Regions from separate parts of the Streptomyces sp. DF42 genome, predicted to be linked through region 1. Evidence: riboswitches for the same ligand, from Rfam matches in the RefSeq annotation. Region 1 holds a riboswitch; each other region holds the start of a gene.

Region 1 (3,874 bases):
GATCGGCGAGACGCGACCATGAGTCGGCGTGACACGGCCGTGTGCCGCACGATGCGGAACTGATCAGGCCTGATCGGAACTGATCAGGCCTTGAAGGTGGCCGTGAACTCCGTCCAGCTCCCGGGGGAGATGAGCAGGGCGGGCCCGGCCGGGTCCTTGGAGTCGCGCACGGCGAGCAGCCCGGCCCAGGGGCCGGAGTGCGGCAGTGCCGTCTCCACGCAGTTGTTCGCACCCGTGCTGTAACTGCTGCGCAGCCACCGCACGCCATGCAGATCGGTACTGGAAGGTACGTTCCGAGGCAGTGCAGACATGGTGCCTCCTTACGCGCCGTCACTTATTGCGGCGATGTGATCCAACGAGTCCTCGGGCGAAAGGGCGTGGGACTGAAGGGCGGTGAAGGCCTCGGTATAGGCCCGGAGGTCTTCTTTCCGCTCGAGGTAGAGGCTACTCGTCAAGTGGTCGAGAACAACCACGTCCAGATCAGAAGTGCTCGAAAATGAGAAGATTACGAAAGGCCCGGTGACGCCGACATGGGCACCGGCAGCGAACGGCAGTACCTGAAGCCGCACTTGAGGCAGGCGCGCCGCCTCGATGAGCTGTCGCAGCTGTCTCGCCATGACGTCGGGGCCGCCGATCTCCCGGCGCAGCACAGCCTCGTCCAGCACCGCGCTCAGCTCCAGCGGCCGGTCCGCACGCAGCACGTCCTGCCTGGCCAGGCGCACCTCGACCAGGGCGTCCAGCCGCTCGTCGTCCAGTCCGCCCACCGCCGCCCGGGTCACCTCACGTGCGTACTCGGGCGTCTGCAACAGGCCGGGTACGACGGACGTCTCCAGCGTGCTCATTGCGCTCGCCTGGGACTCCAGGCTGATGAAATCGCGGTAGGTCGGGGGCAGCACCCCGCGATAGGCGTGCCACCAGTGGTGCCGGCCGCCTCCCTCGTCGGAACCCGCCAACGCCATCAGCAACTCACGGAGTTGGGCGTCCGACACGGTGTAGGCGTCCAGGAGTAACCGCACATCGGCCGGTTTCACCCCGCTGGCACCCGTCTCGATCCGGCTCACCTTCGACTGGTGCCAGCCCACGAGCCGAGCCGCCTCGCCGCTTGTGAGCCCCGCACTCGTGCGTAACGCACGCAGTTCGGCACCCAGCTTCCGGCGGCGCACCGCGGGACCGTGCTGCATGCGTTACTCCTTACTCCTACCGGGCCACCCGAATACGGTCTCCCGTCGCAGAGTTCACCGCTTTGAGCGACAGATATATGCATATCTTGGTGGATCGCCACCCGTGACCGTTGCGGTAATGGCACTCTGGCGACGAAGCACCAGTCCGGGACCGTACTCGAACCATCCGCTCCGTGTCGGACTCCGGTCCCGTGGGAAAGGGACGACCGCGCCATGGCAGACCATCTGGAAGCATCCGTCACTCTGCCGAGCGATCCCGCCTCGGTCGCCGCGGCCCGCGGCTACGTGGTCGACACCCTGGCGGAATGGGGATTGCCGGCGGGCACGGAAACCTCCGAGACCATCCGCCTCATCGTCTCCGAACTCGCTACCAACGCGGTGCAGCACACTCTCGGGCTGTCACCCACCTTCACGGTGGACGTCGAGCTCCACCATGACGAACAGCTGCGCATCGGCGTCACCGACAGTCATCCCCGCCTCCCGAAACGGCTGCCCGCCGCCGTCCAGCAGGACAACGGCCGGGGCATGGTGATCGTCCGCTGGCTGGCGGCCGAGTGCGGTGGCAGGCTCCGGGTGCGTCCCACCCGGGAGGGCGGCAAGACGGTGTCCATCGAATTTCCGTGGACCGTCCCGGCCGAGCCGGTGCCGGCCGCGGGACAGCAGGAGCCTTAGCACCGAGGCGCACGGCGCGGCCGCGAGGGGTGAAAGGCGGGAGCGGGAGCGGGAGCGTGGCGACGGGGCGTGGTGCCCCGGCCCGGTCCAGAGCGCCGTCAGGGCGCGGTGAGGGCTCAGGGCGGCAGGACGGCGGGGTTTCCGCCCCGGCAGTGTGCCGAGCCCGTGGAAGGCCCCGCGGGGGCGACGGCCTGTCAGGTCGGCGTCGCCCCCGCGGGAGAGTCAGCTGATCCGGCCGTACCAGACGCTGTTGGTCCAGATCTTCTGCAGTTTCACGACGTCCCCGGTCTTCGGGGCGTGCCAGATCTTCCCCTTCCCTGCGTAGATGCCCACGTGGTAGACGCTGGAGCCCGAGTGGAAGAACACGAGGTCTCCGGCCTTGCGGCTCTTCGAGGAGATGTGGTGGGACTTGTTGTACTGCTGGGCAGCCGTCCGGGGGAGCTTCTTGCCCGCCTTCTTGAACGAGTACAGCGTGAGCCCTGAGCAGTCGAACCTGCGCGGCCCCGAGGCACCCCACTTGTACGGGGAACCCTTCTTGGAGGCCGCGATCTGAAGTGCCTTCGTCGCGGGCGTGGCGGCCGCGGCGTCGGAGGCGACACCCGGGACCACGATGGAGCCGCCCACGGCGGCGATAGTGAGCGCCGAGGCCGTGCCGGCCCGGGCCATCAGCGACGGGACACGATTGAGCGCAGACATGCGCAACCCTTCGTCAGCCGCCTGTGAAGGATGACCTGTCGGATTCGGGCTGGCGAAGTTGCCCGGCCGCTGACGCGGCTTCACCCCAAGGGCTGCTCGACCCGGCGTCTCCCTACGGAGACGGCCGTTCCGGCGACCCGTCTTGCCTGGGTCCTCCACTCCTGCCGATCCACTCCTGTCGACCGGTCATCCGTGCGGCGGCAGGACTCGGCGTCCGCCCGGATCGCCCCGCCGCTGTGGCGGGGTCTTGTCGTCAGACAGGGATCTTCACCTACAGAAGTCAGAAAAACCCAATGGAACCGTGACTTTGTGTTGTTACTCACCACTCACCCGTTCGGGTGGACACCCCTGCGTTCGAACGGGCGTTGAGGCCCTCGACGAGCCCCGGACCAGCGGCGGAAGGCATCATTCCGGCCTAGGGCCACGCACGTTGTGCAACTCCGACGGCCCCGAAAAGGGAGCCAAGCATCCTCCAAAAGGCGGTACGCCTTTTGGTCCGTTTGAACGCCGGTCCGGACACCTCGCGCCGCGGCGAGGTGTCCGGACCGGTCGAACCCGCGTCAACTGGGGGAGTGCGGCGGCAGGGTGACCCTGGCCGTGCGCCGCTCGCCGTCCAGCACCCTGAGGGCGCGCCCCAGGGTCGGGGCGTGCAACTCGTTCTCGCCCCGACGGTGCATCAGCGCCAGCGCGTCGCGCAGCGCCGCCGCCTGGCTCACCAGAGCCTGCGCGGCACGCAGTCCGCGATACGTGTCCCCGTCATGCGCCGGGTTGATACGGCCGAGCAGGTCGACCACGTCGAGGTAACGGTCGATCAGCTCTCCCTCGGCGCGCGTGAGGGCGGGCAGCGGAGGAAGTTCGGGCGGGAGCACCGGCCTCTCACCGACCGGCGGGCGGGACGGGGGCGGCCCGGCGGCTGGGGATGATCTGGTCCACCAGCCCGTACTCCACCGCTCCTTGGGCATCCAGGATCTTGTCCCGCTCGATGTCCGCGTTCACCTGCTGCGCGCTGCGTCCCGTGTGCCGAACGAGCATCTCCTCGAGGCGGGAGCGCATCCGCGTCAACTCCTCGGCCTGGATGGCCAGATCGCTGGCCTGCCCCTCGACGGGCTCGGCCAGCGACGGCTGATGGATCACCACGCGGGCGCCCGGCAGCACGAACCGCTTGCCCGGCGTGCCGGCGGCCAGCAGCACCGCGGCGGAGGAACCCGCCTGCCCCAGGCAGGTCGTCGCCACGTCGCAGGTGACGTACTGGATCGTGTCGTAGAGCGCCGTCATGGCGCTGAACGAGCCGCCGGGCGAGTTGATGTACAGCGCGATGTCCCGGT
Region 2 (3,874 bases), 2.6 Mb from region 1:
ATCTCGGCGGCCGAGCGGGACTTGCCCTCGAACTCGTACTTGCCGTCCTTGTAGAACTCGGACGCGGCGACGTCGAGCGCGAGCGCGATCTGCTCGCCGGGGACGTAACCGGCCTGCTTGATGGCCTCGATGATGAGGTCGAGCGCGGCGCGGTTGGACTCCAGGTTCGGGGCGAAGCCGCCCTCGTCGCCGAGGCCGGTGGACAGGCCCTTGGTCTTCAGCACCTTCTTGAGGGTGTGGTAGACCTCGGCGCCCCAGCGCAGGGCCTCGGAGAAGGACTCCGCGCCGATCGGGGCGATCATGAACTCCTGGATGTCCACGTTCGAGTCGGCGTGCGAGCCGCCGTTCAGGATGTTCATCATCGGAACGGGCAGCAGGTGCGCGTTCGGGCCGCCCAGGTAGCGGAAGAGCGGGAGGTCGCTGGCCTCGGAGGCGGCGTGGGCGACGGCCAGGGAGACGCCGAGGATGGCGTTGGCGCCGAGGGAGCCCTTGTTGTCGGTGGCGTCCAGGTCGAACATGGCCTGGTCGATCAGGCGCTGCTCGGTGGCGTCGTAGCCGACGAGCTCCGGGCCGATCTGCTCGATGACGGCGAGGACGGCCTTCTCGACACCCTTGCCCTGGTAGCGGTTGGGGTCACCGTCGCGGAGTTCCACGGCCTCGAAGGCGCCCGTGGAGGCGCCGGAGGGGACGGCGGCACGACCCGTGCTGCCGTCGTCGAGGCCGACCTCGACCTCGACCGTGGGGTTGCCTCGGGAGTCCAGGATTTCCCGGGCTACGACGACGTCGATGGACGGCACGAGCATCTCCTTCATGGATGTGACGCGGCTACGGCAGTAGCGCTGGCTCTGCGAGACGAGCCTAACCGCCTCCGGCCGATCGGCCACGCTGCCGACCATCCCTTGAGCAGAACCGAGAGTAAATTGTTTCCGAACGGAACAAAGAGGGGGCGCAAAAAGACCCCGCCCCGGTGCGTACGGGGGAACACGCACCGGAGCGGGGAGCCCGTGGGGACGGGGGGAGGCCCTCACGTGTCCGCCATGACGGAGGACACGGATGGGCGGGCGCTTGTGGTTCAGCTACCGGCAGGCCGTCACTTCAGGTGCAGCTGCTGGCCCGGGTAGATGAGGTCGGCGTCGGAGACGATGTCCTTGTTCAGCTTGAACAGCTTCTGCCAGCCGCCCTTGACGCCGTGCTTCTCGGCGATCGAGCTGAGGGTGTCGCCCTTGACGACCTTGTACTCGCCGTCGCCCTTCTTGACCTTCTTGCCGGTCGGGGTGGTGACGGTCTTCTGGCTCTTCTGGGTCTTCGCGGCCGGGCGCTCGGAGGAGCGGGAGGCGGCCTGCGAGTCGGCCGAGCGGTTGGCGGTGCTGCTGGAGCCGGAGGCGCCGGCGCCGTTGTAGGCGGCGCTGGACAGGCCCGTGCCGCAGACCGGCCAGGCGCCCTTGCCCTGAGCGGCGAGAACCTTCTCCGCGACGGCTATCTGCTGCGCCTTGCCGGCCTGGTTGGCCTGCGCGGCGTACTGCGTGCCGCCGTACGCGGCCCAGGTGGACGCGGAGAACTGCAGGCCGCCGTAGTAGCCGTTGCCGGTGTTGATGGACCAGTTGCCGCCCGACTCGCACTGGGCGACGGCGTCCCACTCGGAGGCGGTGGCGGCGGAGGCGCTGCCGGCCGCCATCAGCGGGGCGGCGATGGCGACACCGGTGACGCCGGCGATCGCGGCGGCGCGGGTGGCCTTGGACGGACGACGGTGCTTGCCCTTGCCGGAAAACAGCATGGTGGATCCCCTCACCGACGCCTGCGAGGTGAGCTGTCGGGTTCGGGCCGGTTGAGTTGCCCGGCCGCGCACCTCCCGGTGCGCGACTTAACCCCAAGCCGGTTCCGGCGTCGGAGGCCGTGAGGCCTCAACTGCCGGACCCGGCGCCTACCTTGGGTCCCCCGCTCCTGCCTACGGCGCTTGACGCGACGACTGTTCCCGTACGGCCGCTGGCAGGATTCGGCGTTGCGGCAGCCGGGGCTCGTGTTGACGAGCGGTGACGACCGTAGACACGCGATCCGGGGAATTTCAAAGACGATCAGGGCTTCTGAGACTCATCCCACACTTTCACCAAACCGGACATTCCGGAGCGAAATGTGACGCGAACTCCCGTTGTTTTTCGCCCTATTCGGCAGGGAGTCGCAGGGTCTGACCGGCGACGATACGGTTCGGGTCGCTACCGAGGGCCTTCTTGTTCTCGGCGTAGAGCGCGTGCCACCCGCCGTCCAGGTCAAGGGAGTCGGCGATGGAGGCGAGGGTGTCGCCGGCGTGGACCGTATACGTGTCGTCCGTACGACTGTCCGCCTTGACCCCCTCGGCGCTGGCGCCGCGGTGGCGGCCGGTGCCGATCGAGCCGGTGTCGACGAGGCTCCAAGAGCCCACTTCCTCCTGGGCATTGTCCGAGTCATCACCCTTTGCCCGATCTGCGGACGAGTCGTCGCGACGCTGCGCGTCTCGCGAGGCCGTCCCGGACGGGGAGGTGGAGGGTGAGGCCGATGTGCCGGATTCGGTGGAGTTGTCCTTCGCGTCCTCGGAGGCGGAAGGAGAAGTGCTGGACGAGGCGCCGGAGGATGAATCCGACGAAGAGGAATCACCGGACCCACTGGATCCATTACCGGAGGAGTTGGACAAACCGGTGGAGTCGGAGGAGTCGGACGAACCCGAACCGCCCTCCAGAATGCCCGTGTCGATGTCGGCCGAGTCCGAGTCCTTGTTCAGGCCCGAGGTCAGTCCGCAGAGGTGGAAGGCGCCGACGCCCTGGTCGTCCAGGAGCTTCTCGGCGACGGCTATCTGCTGGTTGCGGCTGGCCAGGTCGGCTCTGGGGGCGTAGTCGAGGCCGCCGTACTTCTCCCAGTTCTTCTGGGTCAGCTTGAGTCCGCCGTAGAACCCGTTGCCGCTGTTCTCGCTCCAGGCGCCGCCGGTCTCGCACTTCGCCACCTTGTCCCAGGTGGTGCCGTCGGCGGCGTGCGCGGAGGCCGCCCCGAGGAGTGGGATGGCGATGGCGGAGCCGGTCACCCCGGCCGCGACGAGGAGTGCCGGAGCCTGACGGGGGCGACGGTGTCGACCGTTCCCGGAGAGCATGCGGGGGCCTTTCGCGAGACAGCAGTGACCGGCGCGGCGGATGGTGCTCGGCACCGCGCTGGTGGGTGAACGTATCGGCAGTCGATCACTTGTCACAAGTTAATGCCGCGTAGATCACGTGAAGATCACGGAGTTGAACGCGTGTCACCTTTGCGCCGGCCGCCGCGGCGGGGCGTTCACCAGCGGCTCCCGATACGGTCGTCCTGTGAACGTCCCCAACACCGCCCCCGAACTCTTCACCTGGGAATTCGCCGGCGATCCCTACCCGGCCTACGCATGGCTGCGCGAGCACTCCCCCGTCCACTGGACGACGCTTCCCAGCGGGGTGGGGGCATGGCTGGTGACCCGCTACGTCGACGCACGTCAGGCGCTCGCCGACGGGCGGCTGTCGAAGAACCCCGCCCATCACGCCGAGGACGCGCAGGGCAAGAGCAAAACCGGCATCCCGGGCGAGCGCAGCGCCAATCTGATGACGCATCTGCTCAACATCGACCCGCCGGACCACACCCGGCTGCGGCGCCTCGTCTCCACGGCGTTCACTCCGCGCCGGGTGGCCGAATTCGCGCCGCGCGTGCAGGAGTTGACGGACGATCTGATCGACCGGTTCGCGCCGAACGGCGAGGCCGACCTGATCCACGACTTCGCCTTCCCCCTCCCCATCTACGCGATCTGCGACCTGCTCGGCGTCCCCCGCGAGGACCAGGACGACTTCCGCGACTGGGCGGGGATGATGATCCGGCACGGCGGCGGTCCGCGCGG
Region 3 (3,874 bases), 4.6 Mb from region 1:
AGGCCACGCCGAGCCGCTCCCCGTACTGCGTCAGCACGTCCACGACCGTCTCGTCGGCGCCCGACATCATCGCGCCGAAGCGGCACGACACGGCCACCAGCGAGCCCGTCTTGCCCCCCAGCACGTCCACGTAGTGATCGACCGGGTCCCGCCCGTCCTGCGGCCCCGCCGTCTCCAGGATCTGCCCGGTGACCAACCGCTCGAACGCCTCCGCCTGGACCCGGACCGCCTCGGGGCCGAGGTCGGCCAGGATGTGCGAGGCGCGCGCGAACAGGAAATCGCCGGTGAGGACCGCGACCGAGTTGCCCCAGCGGGTGTTGGCGCTGTCCACACCGCGCCGCACCGCGGCCTCGTCCATCACGTCGTCGTGGTACAGCGTGGCCAGATGGGTCAGCTCCACCACCACGGCCGACGGCACGATCCCGGGGGCGTACGGATCACCGAACTGGGCGGCGAGCATCACGAGCAGCGGGCGGAACCGCTTCCCACCCGCCCGCACCAGGTGCTGGGCGGCCTCCGTGATGAAGGGCACCTCACTCTTGGTGGCTTCGAGCAAACCTTCCTCGACGGCCGCCAATCCGGCCTGGACATCGGCTTCCAGAGCCTGGTCCCGCACGCTCAGCCCGAACGGCCCGACGACGGTCACGAGGGGTCTCCTGTCTGCTGGTGTCTGCTGGCGGTTACACGGTTTGTCGATAGGTCGCTGACATCACTCAAGTCAGCGTATCCGGTCACCTTTCGATCACCGATGCCACCCACCCGTCCACCACGGGCGGTATCGGATCACGACCGGTATGTTTTTGATCACCTGATATGAGCGGATATCTATCGACTTTCCCATCACCTTGCCTGTCGCCCCACCTGTCGCCTTGCCTGTCGGCGCCTCTGCCGGCTCCGACAGGTGGACGGCCTGCGCCCCGGACGAAGACGGACGCCGCATCCGGCAGCGGGCAGCCACCTTGAGGACGACCCCGCCCCCTTCGGCCGACCGGGGGGTCTGCTCTCACTCTTTCCGGCCCCGCGGCCACTACTCCATGAGGGTGGGCATGTCCGGCATCTCCTGGGGCGGCTTCAGCTCCCTCCAGATCGCGACCCTCCCGCCCGAGCCGCTCAAGCGGTCGTCAAGGCGTGCTCGACGGACGACTGCCATGACAACGACGCGCACCACAGAGGAGGTTCCGTCCTCACGGTGGACATGCGCGCGCGGGCGGCCACCGTGCTCGTCCGCCACTCCCGGATCCCCCGTAGACCACCTGCGACAGAGAGTCCCTTTCGCCCCTAATCAGGCGGTGTGCAACGAAGATAGAGAGGTGATCTTCCTTCGAACCAGGGGGACGTGGACCTCATGAACAGTTGATTGACTACGAGTTGGGCCTATTGCCCGATTTGCCACTGTTACCGGAGCCAGTGAGTTGGGTCACGCCGTCGCGCGAGTCGACGGCCGTCCGACTTCTGTCGATTTTCCTTCACCCGTACGCAAGTTGAGGGTTGGCAACCGCAAAGGATCAAGCGACCCATATGCCTCAGACCAAGGTCAATAGGCGTGATCTGTGAATTCAGTACTTGTTCCGGACATGTGCTCTCGCATACGTTCCCGGCCTGTCGGGCGGAACGCCGAATCCTGCCGCCGCCTGGACACGACCCATCGACGAACTCACTCGCACGGCAGGAGCGGGGGAACCAGGTAAGCCGCCGGACCGGGCACCGTCCCGGACCGGCTAGGGGTGAAGTCGCGTCGCCGCAGGGCGGCGCGGCCGGGCAGCTCCCGCCCGAACCCGACAGCTCACCTCGTAGGCGCCGGAGAGGAACCTCGCCATGCCTGCTGCCGCTCAGCACCGCCGCACCAAGAACTCCCGCCTCGCCCGCAAGCTCGCCGTCATCGGCACGGGCGCCGCCGTTCTCGCCCTCCCGATCATCGGAGCGACCAGCGCCTCCGCGGCCACCCCGACCGTGGCCACCGCCAGGTCCCTGGGCTACGCCGACAACCTCGACGGCTGGATCCGGGCCTCCCTGCAGGTGATGGCACAGAACGGCATCCCCGGGACGTACAACGGCATTTACCGCAACGTCATCCGCGAATCCTCGGGCAACCCGGCCGCCATCAACCTCTGGGACTCGAACGCGGCCGCCGGCACCCCGTCCAAGGGGCTGCTGCAGGTCATCGACCCGACGTTCCTCGCCTACCACGTGCCCGGCACCTTGTACGACCCCTACGACCCGGTCGCGAACATCACCGCCGCCTGCAAGTACGCGGCCGCGCGGTACGGATCGATCGACAACGTGTTCGGCGCGTACTGAGCCGTATCACCCGCTCGGGAAGAGTCTTTCGAGGACGACGGCGATGCCGTCGTCCTCGTTCGACGTGGTGATCTCGTCGGCCACCGCCTTGAGTTCGGGATGTGCGTTGGCCATGGCGACGCCGTGGGCGGCCCAGTCGAACATCGGGATGTCGTTGGGCATGTCACCGAAGGCGATCGTCCGCTCCGGTCCGAGTCCCAGGTGTGCGGCGGCCAGCGCGAGGCCCGTCGCCTTCGTGATGCCGCATGGCTGGAGTTCGACGGTCCCGGGTCCGGACATGGTGACGGTGGCCAGCGAACCGACCACCGTGCGCGCCGTCGACGCCAACTCGTCGTCGGACAGGTCGGGATGGCGCAGCAGCACCTTGCTGATGGGCTCGCCCCACAGGTCGTCGCGCCGGTCGACCCGCACGGCCGGCAGGGTCGGGTGCGGCATCAGATAGCCCGGTTCGATGAGCGTGAGTCCCTCCACTCCGTCCTGGTCGACGGCCGCGTACACCTGGCCCACCTCGGCCTCGATCTTGCCGAGGGCGGTCTCGGCCAGCTCCTGGTCCAGCGTGACGGACCACAGCAGACGGTCCGCGCCGGCGTCGTACACCTGCGCGCCCTGTCCGCACACCGCGAGCCCCGTGCTGCCCAGGGCATCCAGGAGCGGCCGCACTCCGGGCGCCGGCCGACCCGTCACGACGAGGTGACGGGCGCCGGCCTCGGCCACCCGCGCGAGCGCTGCGAGAGACCGGTCGGACAGCGTGTCGTCGCCTCGGAGCAGCGTGCCGTCCAGGTCGGTGGCGATGAGTGCATATGCGGTGGGTGCGGCCATGATCAGAGAATACGGACAGGACGCCCCACCGACTCACCGCGAACCGGACGATGGCGGAGTGCACCGCCGATCCTTGGTCAACTCCCCTGCTCCGGTGGGCTCTTCATCGCCGGGTGGGGTGCGCGGCGCCCGCCTGTCCGTGCGCTGCGGCCAGGTGTGTGGCGAGCCTCGGAGAGGCGAACTCCGTGCCGCACACGAAGCGCATCACGGGGCCGTACGACGACGCGGCCGGCAGGCCCGTGAAGTACAGGCCCGGAACCGAGGAGACGTACCCCGCGCCCAGTTTGGGCGCGCCCCGGCTCACCGCCAGACCTGTGCGCAGTCCGTGGCCGAGGACGTCCATCGCGGCGATGTCCACGCGGTATCCGGTCGCCGCGATGACGTGGTCCGCGGACAGCTTCTGGAGGCCACCCGCGTGCGTACGGACCGTCAGGGTCGGGCCGCCGTCCGCCGCGTCCGTGCGCACGATCCGGTCGACCTCGCTGACCTGCACCTTCCCCTCGAAGCGGTCGCGCAGCCACCAGGCGCCGAGCGGGCCGAGGACGCGGCGCACCAGATAGTGGCGTACCTCGGCCGGGAGGTAGCGGTAGGCGTGCGGGTAGTAGCTGAGGGCCCACAGGGACCAGGCGCGGCCGAAGGGCGACTCGGGGCGCAGTTTCGGCTGCTTCCACGGCGGTGCCCCGAAGGCGACCCTGCCGCGGCCGCGGGACACCAGCCTGACCTGCGCGCCCGCCTCCGCCGCCAGCGCCGCCGTCTC
Region 4 (3,874 bases), 3.3 Mb from region 1:
TGCGAAGAGAAGTCATGTAGTGCGTCAACACCCGCCTCGGAGGGCGATCTTCCGCTACGGCCGCAAAATCCCCGTAAACAAGCGGAGTCAGCCATTCCGGTAGCTGGGCAGCGGAAACCGGCGGTCCTGACGTCGCGGGGATGCCGTCAGAACCGCCGGGATCAGAAACAACAGGAAGGACAGAGAGAACAGGAAGAGCGGGGAGAAGCCGAGGTCAGGAAGAAGCGGAGGTCAGGGGGTGAGGCCCTTGCTGCGCAGCCACGTCATCGGGTCGATGCCCGTGGCCTGGCCGTTCAGGTGGACCTCAAGGTGCAGGTGCGGGCCGGTCACGTTGCCGGTGGCCCCGACACGCCCGATCACATCGCCCGTGGCGACCTTCTGGCCGACGCTCACGCTGATCGACGACTGGTGGCAGAACCAGAGTTCCGTTCCGTCGTCGAGCGTGATGATCGTGCGGTAGCCGTACGAGCCCGCCCAGCCGGCCTCCGTGACGGTGCCGCTGTGGACGGCCCTGATGAGCGTGCCCGTGGGGGCGGCGAAGTCGAGACCCGTGTGGTAGCCGGAGGACCACATGGAGCCGGCCTGTCCGAAGGTGCCGGTGATCGTGTACGACACGACCGGCAGCTTGAACTGCTTGGCCAGTTCGGCGAGTTTGGCGGCCTCGGCCTTCTTCTTGGCCTCCGCCTCGGCCTTCTCCTTCGCGGCCTGAGCCTTGGCCGCGGCCGTCTTCTCCGCCTGGGCGGCGGCGTCGTCGACCTGCTTGGCGAAGAGGGCCTCGGTGACCGACTGGGCCTTGCCGTCGACCTGGACCTGCTGGCTCTCGGCCTGGGCCATGATGCGGTTGCGCAGCGCCTCACCGGCGTCCGCGGCGCCCTGCGTGGTGTCGTCGGAGCTGACACCGACGTCACTGAGGGCGGTGGCGGAGCCCTTGGAGGCGTCCGAGGAGCCGCCGAACACGCCGCCCACGGAGGGCAGGTCGGGCAAGGAGATGGACACCGGGGGCTTGCCGGTGTTGGCGCTGGCCATACCGCCCGCGCCGACGGCGGCTATGACACCGACGCCGAGAACCGTGGAGCTGCGGGCGAGTCCCCCGCCGCGCTGCTTGGAGACACGGTGCCGGCCGCGTATCGGGCGGAGGGAGTCCTCGGTGGGGTTCCACTCCTCCCACGGGCCCTCGTCGGTGCGGGGGCCGGCGAAGCCGAATGGCTCGGTGCTCGGCACGAACGGCGCTGCCGGGGCAGGCGGGTTGGACGCCACGTAGGCGTGCTCCTTCCTTCCTTCTCGCCTACCGGGTTAGCTGACGGGTTCGGAGCAGGAAGGTCTCCTACGCGCGTATACCTGCCGTGGGTTCACGGCGGCTTCAGCGCGATTCACCCCAGGGTGGTGGTTCCCCGGTTCCCTTGCGGGATTCGGCGCGTGCGCACGGAGCCGTCTCTTGTGACGGCTGGGACGACCGCGCTGCGTTATCGAACGTTAATAGACCCGGGGTGCCGTTGCCAGCTGTTCTGCTTGATCATTAATGCTTCTTGGCCTGGACGTAGGGCACATGAGCGGCCAAAAACGGGCGAGTTGGCCAAGCCTCAGGATTCACACAGGCACTGACGGTGTGTCAGTTGTTATGCGGAGGGCGCTCGCTCGATCACACCCGGTCACATCACGGCAGGAGAGACAAGGAGGGGCGCGGAGAAGCGCGGAGGGAAAGGGAGCGGGAAAACACTCAGGGCCGGAATCCAGTTACTGGATTCCGGCCCTGAGCCTTGAGTAGCGGGGACAGGATTTGAACCTGCGACCTCTGGGTTATGAGCCCAGCGAGCTACCGAGCTGCTCCACCCCGCGTCGTTGTGTAACCAGCATACGCCATCCGTGGGGTGCTCAGGACCACGGTCACCACCGCGGGTCACGACCCCGGCAGATGCCGGTTCGGCGCCTTGGCCTGCTCCTCGTACTCCGGCAGTACGACGACGTCGACGCCCCGCGATGCCAGCAGCCCGCTGCCGTCCGCCTCCGTGACGAACGTGTCCGGCTCCCGCCACGCCGTGACCACCCGCCGTACCCCCGCGTCGAGGATCAGTCGTGCGCACGGCCTGGGCCGGGAGGCGCGGTGGGCGCAGGGCTCCAGGCTGCTGTACACCGTCGCCGCCGCGAGCCTCGGATCCGCCGGGTCGAGCTTGGCCAGGGCCGCCTCCTCGGCGTGCACGGCCGGGTCGCCGCCCTCGCGCGAGTGACCGCGGGCGAGCTCCGTACCGTCGGCGGCGACGATCACCGCACCCACGCTGAAGGCCGTGCGGGAGGGCGGGCACTGCGCCGCCAGCTCGCAGGCGAGGGCCAGCCAGCGGCGGTCGGCGGCGGCGGGGAGCGCGCCGGTGCCGGGGGCCGTGGGCTCGTAGCGCATGAGGACGACGTCCTCGATCCGCCGGGCCTCCGTCAGGCGCAGGCGGCCGCCCTGGTAGGCGCCGGGGCCGAAGAGGCGGGGCGCGTCCGGGTCGCCCACGAAGAGGGGGGCGAGCACGAGCTGGAGTTCGTCGGCGAGGCCCTGCTGGAGGAGCTGGGTGTGGATCGTGCCGCCGCCCTCGACCATCAGGCGCCGTACGCCGCGCACGTCGTGCAGATGCTCCAGCAGCCGCCGCCAGTCGAGGTCGGGGCCGAGCGGAGCGACGTCGGCGGCGAGGCCGAGTGAGCGGGCCCGCTCGGCGCCCTTGTCGGTCGTGAAGACGAGCTTTTCGCCGCCCGTGTGCCAGAACTTCGCGTCCGGGTCCAGGTCGCCGGAGCCGCTGACGGTGACCTTGAGGGGGTACTCCGGCCTCCCCGCCGCGACCCGGGCGGCCCGGCGCTCGGGCGAGTTGACCAGCAGCCGCGGGTTGTCGGCGCGGATCGTGCCGGCGCCGACGAGGATCGCGTCGACGGACGCCCGCACCTCGTCCACGCGGTCGAAGTCGGCCGGGGAGGAGAGCAGGAGGCGTTCGGGGCCGGTGTCGTCGAGGTAGCCGTCGAGGGAGACGGCGGCGGACAGCAGGACGTAGGGGTACGGCATCGGACGCGCTCACTCTCGGCGGCGGGCGGGGCGGGCTCGGACGGTCGGACCGGGCTCGGACGGGCGGGGCTTGGTTCAAGTTTGAAACAAACCTACACTGGGGGCATGACGACTCGCTGGCTCACCTCCAAGGAGCAGCGCGCCTGGCGCGCGTACATCGCCGCGGCGCACCTCCTGGAGGACGCGATCGACCGGCAGCTCCAGCAGGACGCCGGCATGCCGCACCTGTATTACTCCATCCTGGCCAATCTCTCCGAGGTGCCCGAGCGGCGGCTGCGGATGACCGATCTCGCCGAGCGGACGAAGATCACCCGAAGCCGGCTGACGTACGCCGTGTCCCGGCTGGAGAAGGACGGTCTGATCCGGCGCGAGAACTGCAAGTGGGACAAGCGGGGGAGCATCGCCGCGCTCACCGACGAGGGCATGGCGGTACTGGAACGCACGGCGCCCGGCCATGTCGAGACCGTGCGCGCCTCGCTGTTCGAGCATCTCACCGAGGAACAGGTGGAGCAGGTGGAGGAGATCTTCTCGGGGATCGCGCGGGCCCTCGACGAGGGGGGAAGCCGGCCCACGCCCGACGAGGTGCCGTGGCGGCGGCGGTCGTCGCCGCCCTGTTCGTGACGCAGTCCCCGTAAACGGGTTGCTTCAAATTTAAAGCATGGGGTAGTGTCCGGGATCGTAGATCTGCTTCAAATCTGAAGCAGCGCTGCCGAAGCAGGCCTGACAACGCAGGACCGACCAGCAGGACTGCTCAAGCAGACGTCCACCGGACCCGGGAGAACCCGCATGCCCGACTTCCCCGCCGCCAGCCCGCGCTCCCGCGTCCGGGTACCGCTACGCTTC

The links. Region 1 has a riboswitch for cyclic di-AMP ahead of ACYUED_RS05430 (C40 family peptidase). Riboswitches for the same ligand answer to the same signal wherever they lie in the genome.
Region 2: it holds a riboswitch for cyclic di-AMP, as region 1 does, so the genes downstream of both, ACYUED_RS17320 (transglycosylase family protein) here and ACYUED_RS05430 (C40 family peptidase) in region 1, are expected to answer to the same signal.
Region 3: it holds a riboswitch for cyclic di-AMP, as region 1 does, so the genes downstream of both, ACYUED_RS26585 (transglycosylase SLT domain-containing protein) here and ACYUED_RS05430 (C40 family peptidase) in region 1, are expected to answer to the same signal.
Region 4: it holds a riboswitch for cyclic di-AMP, as region 1 does, so the genes downstream of both, ACYUED_RS20340 (M23 family metallopeptidase) here and ACYUED_RS05430 (C40 family peptidase) in region 1, are expected to answer to the same signal.

What each region holds. Positions count from the first base shown of each region.
Region 1 is NZ_CM177859.1:1,180,775-1,184,648, reverse strand. Features, by position in the region: gene ACYUED_RS05450 (8-amino-7-oxononanoate synthase) at 1-22, shown strand, start outside; gene ACYUED_RS05445 (DUF397 domain-containing protein) at 84-311, opposite strand; gene ACYUED_RS05440 (helix-turn-helix domain-containing protein) at 321-1,181, opposite strand; gene ACYUED_RS05435 (ATP-binding protein) at 1,395-1,853, shown strand; gene ACYUED_RS05430 (C40 family peptidase) at 2,076-2,549, opposite strand; cyclic di-AMP (ydaO/yuaA leader) riboswitch at 2,553-2,694, opposite strand; gene ACYUED_RS05425 (hypothetical protein) at 3,110-3,418, opposite strand; gene ACYUED_RS05420 (ATP-dependent Clp protease proteolytic subunit) at 3,426-3,874, opposite strand, start outside.
Region 2 is NZ_CM177859.1:3,817,368-3,821,241, forward strand. Features, by position in the region: gene eno (phosphopyruvate hydratase) at 1-803, opposite strand, end outside; gene ACYUED_RS17320 (transglycosylase family protein) at 1,091-1,774, opposite strand; cyclic di-AMP (ydaO/yuaA leader) riboswitch at 1,778-1,963, opposite strand; gene ACYUED_RS17325 (transglycosylase family protein) at 2,159-3,115, opposite strand; gene ACYUED_RS17330 (cytochrome P450 family protein) at 3,321-3,874, shown strand, end outside.
Region 3 is NZ_CM177859.1:5,788,580-5,792,453, reverse strand. Features, by position in the region: gene ACYUED_RS26595 (polyprenyl synthetase family protein) at 1-646, opposite strand, end outside; partial or broken gene ACYUED_RS26590 (CocE/NonD family hydrolase) at 1,032-1,243, shown strand; cyclic di-AMP (ydaO/yuaA leader) riboswitch at 1,637-1,812, shown strand; gene ACYUED_RS26585 (transglycosylase SLT domain-containing protein) at 1,816-2,298, shown strand; gene ACYUED_RS26580 (HAD family hydrolase) at 2,305-3,117, opposite strand; gene ACYUED_RS26575 (FAD-dependent oxidoreductase) at 3,221-3,874, opposite strand, start outside.
Region 4 is NZ_CM177859.1:4,474,353-4,478,226, forward strand. Features, by position in the region: gene ACYUED_RS20335 (aldo/keto reductase) at 1-16, opposite strand, end outside; gene ACYUED_RS20340 (M23 family metallopeptidase) at 232-1,257, opposite strand; cyclic di-AMP (ydaO/yuaA leader) riboswitch at 1,268-1,425, opposite strand; tRNA gene ACYUED_RS20345 (tRNA-Met) at 1,763-1,836, opposite strand; gene ACYUED_RS20350 (dihydrofolate reductase family protein) at 1,898-3,031, opposite strand; gene ACYUED_RS20355 (MarR family winged helix-turn-helix transcriptional regulator) at 3,137-3,652, shown strand; gene ACYUED_RS20360 (GTP cyclohydrolase II) at 3,818-3,874, shown strand, end outside.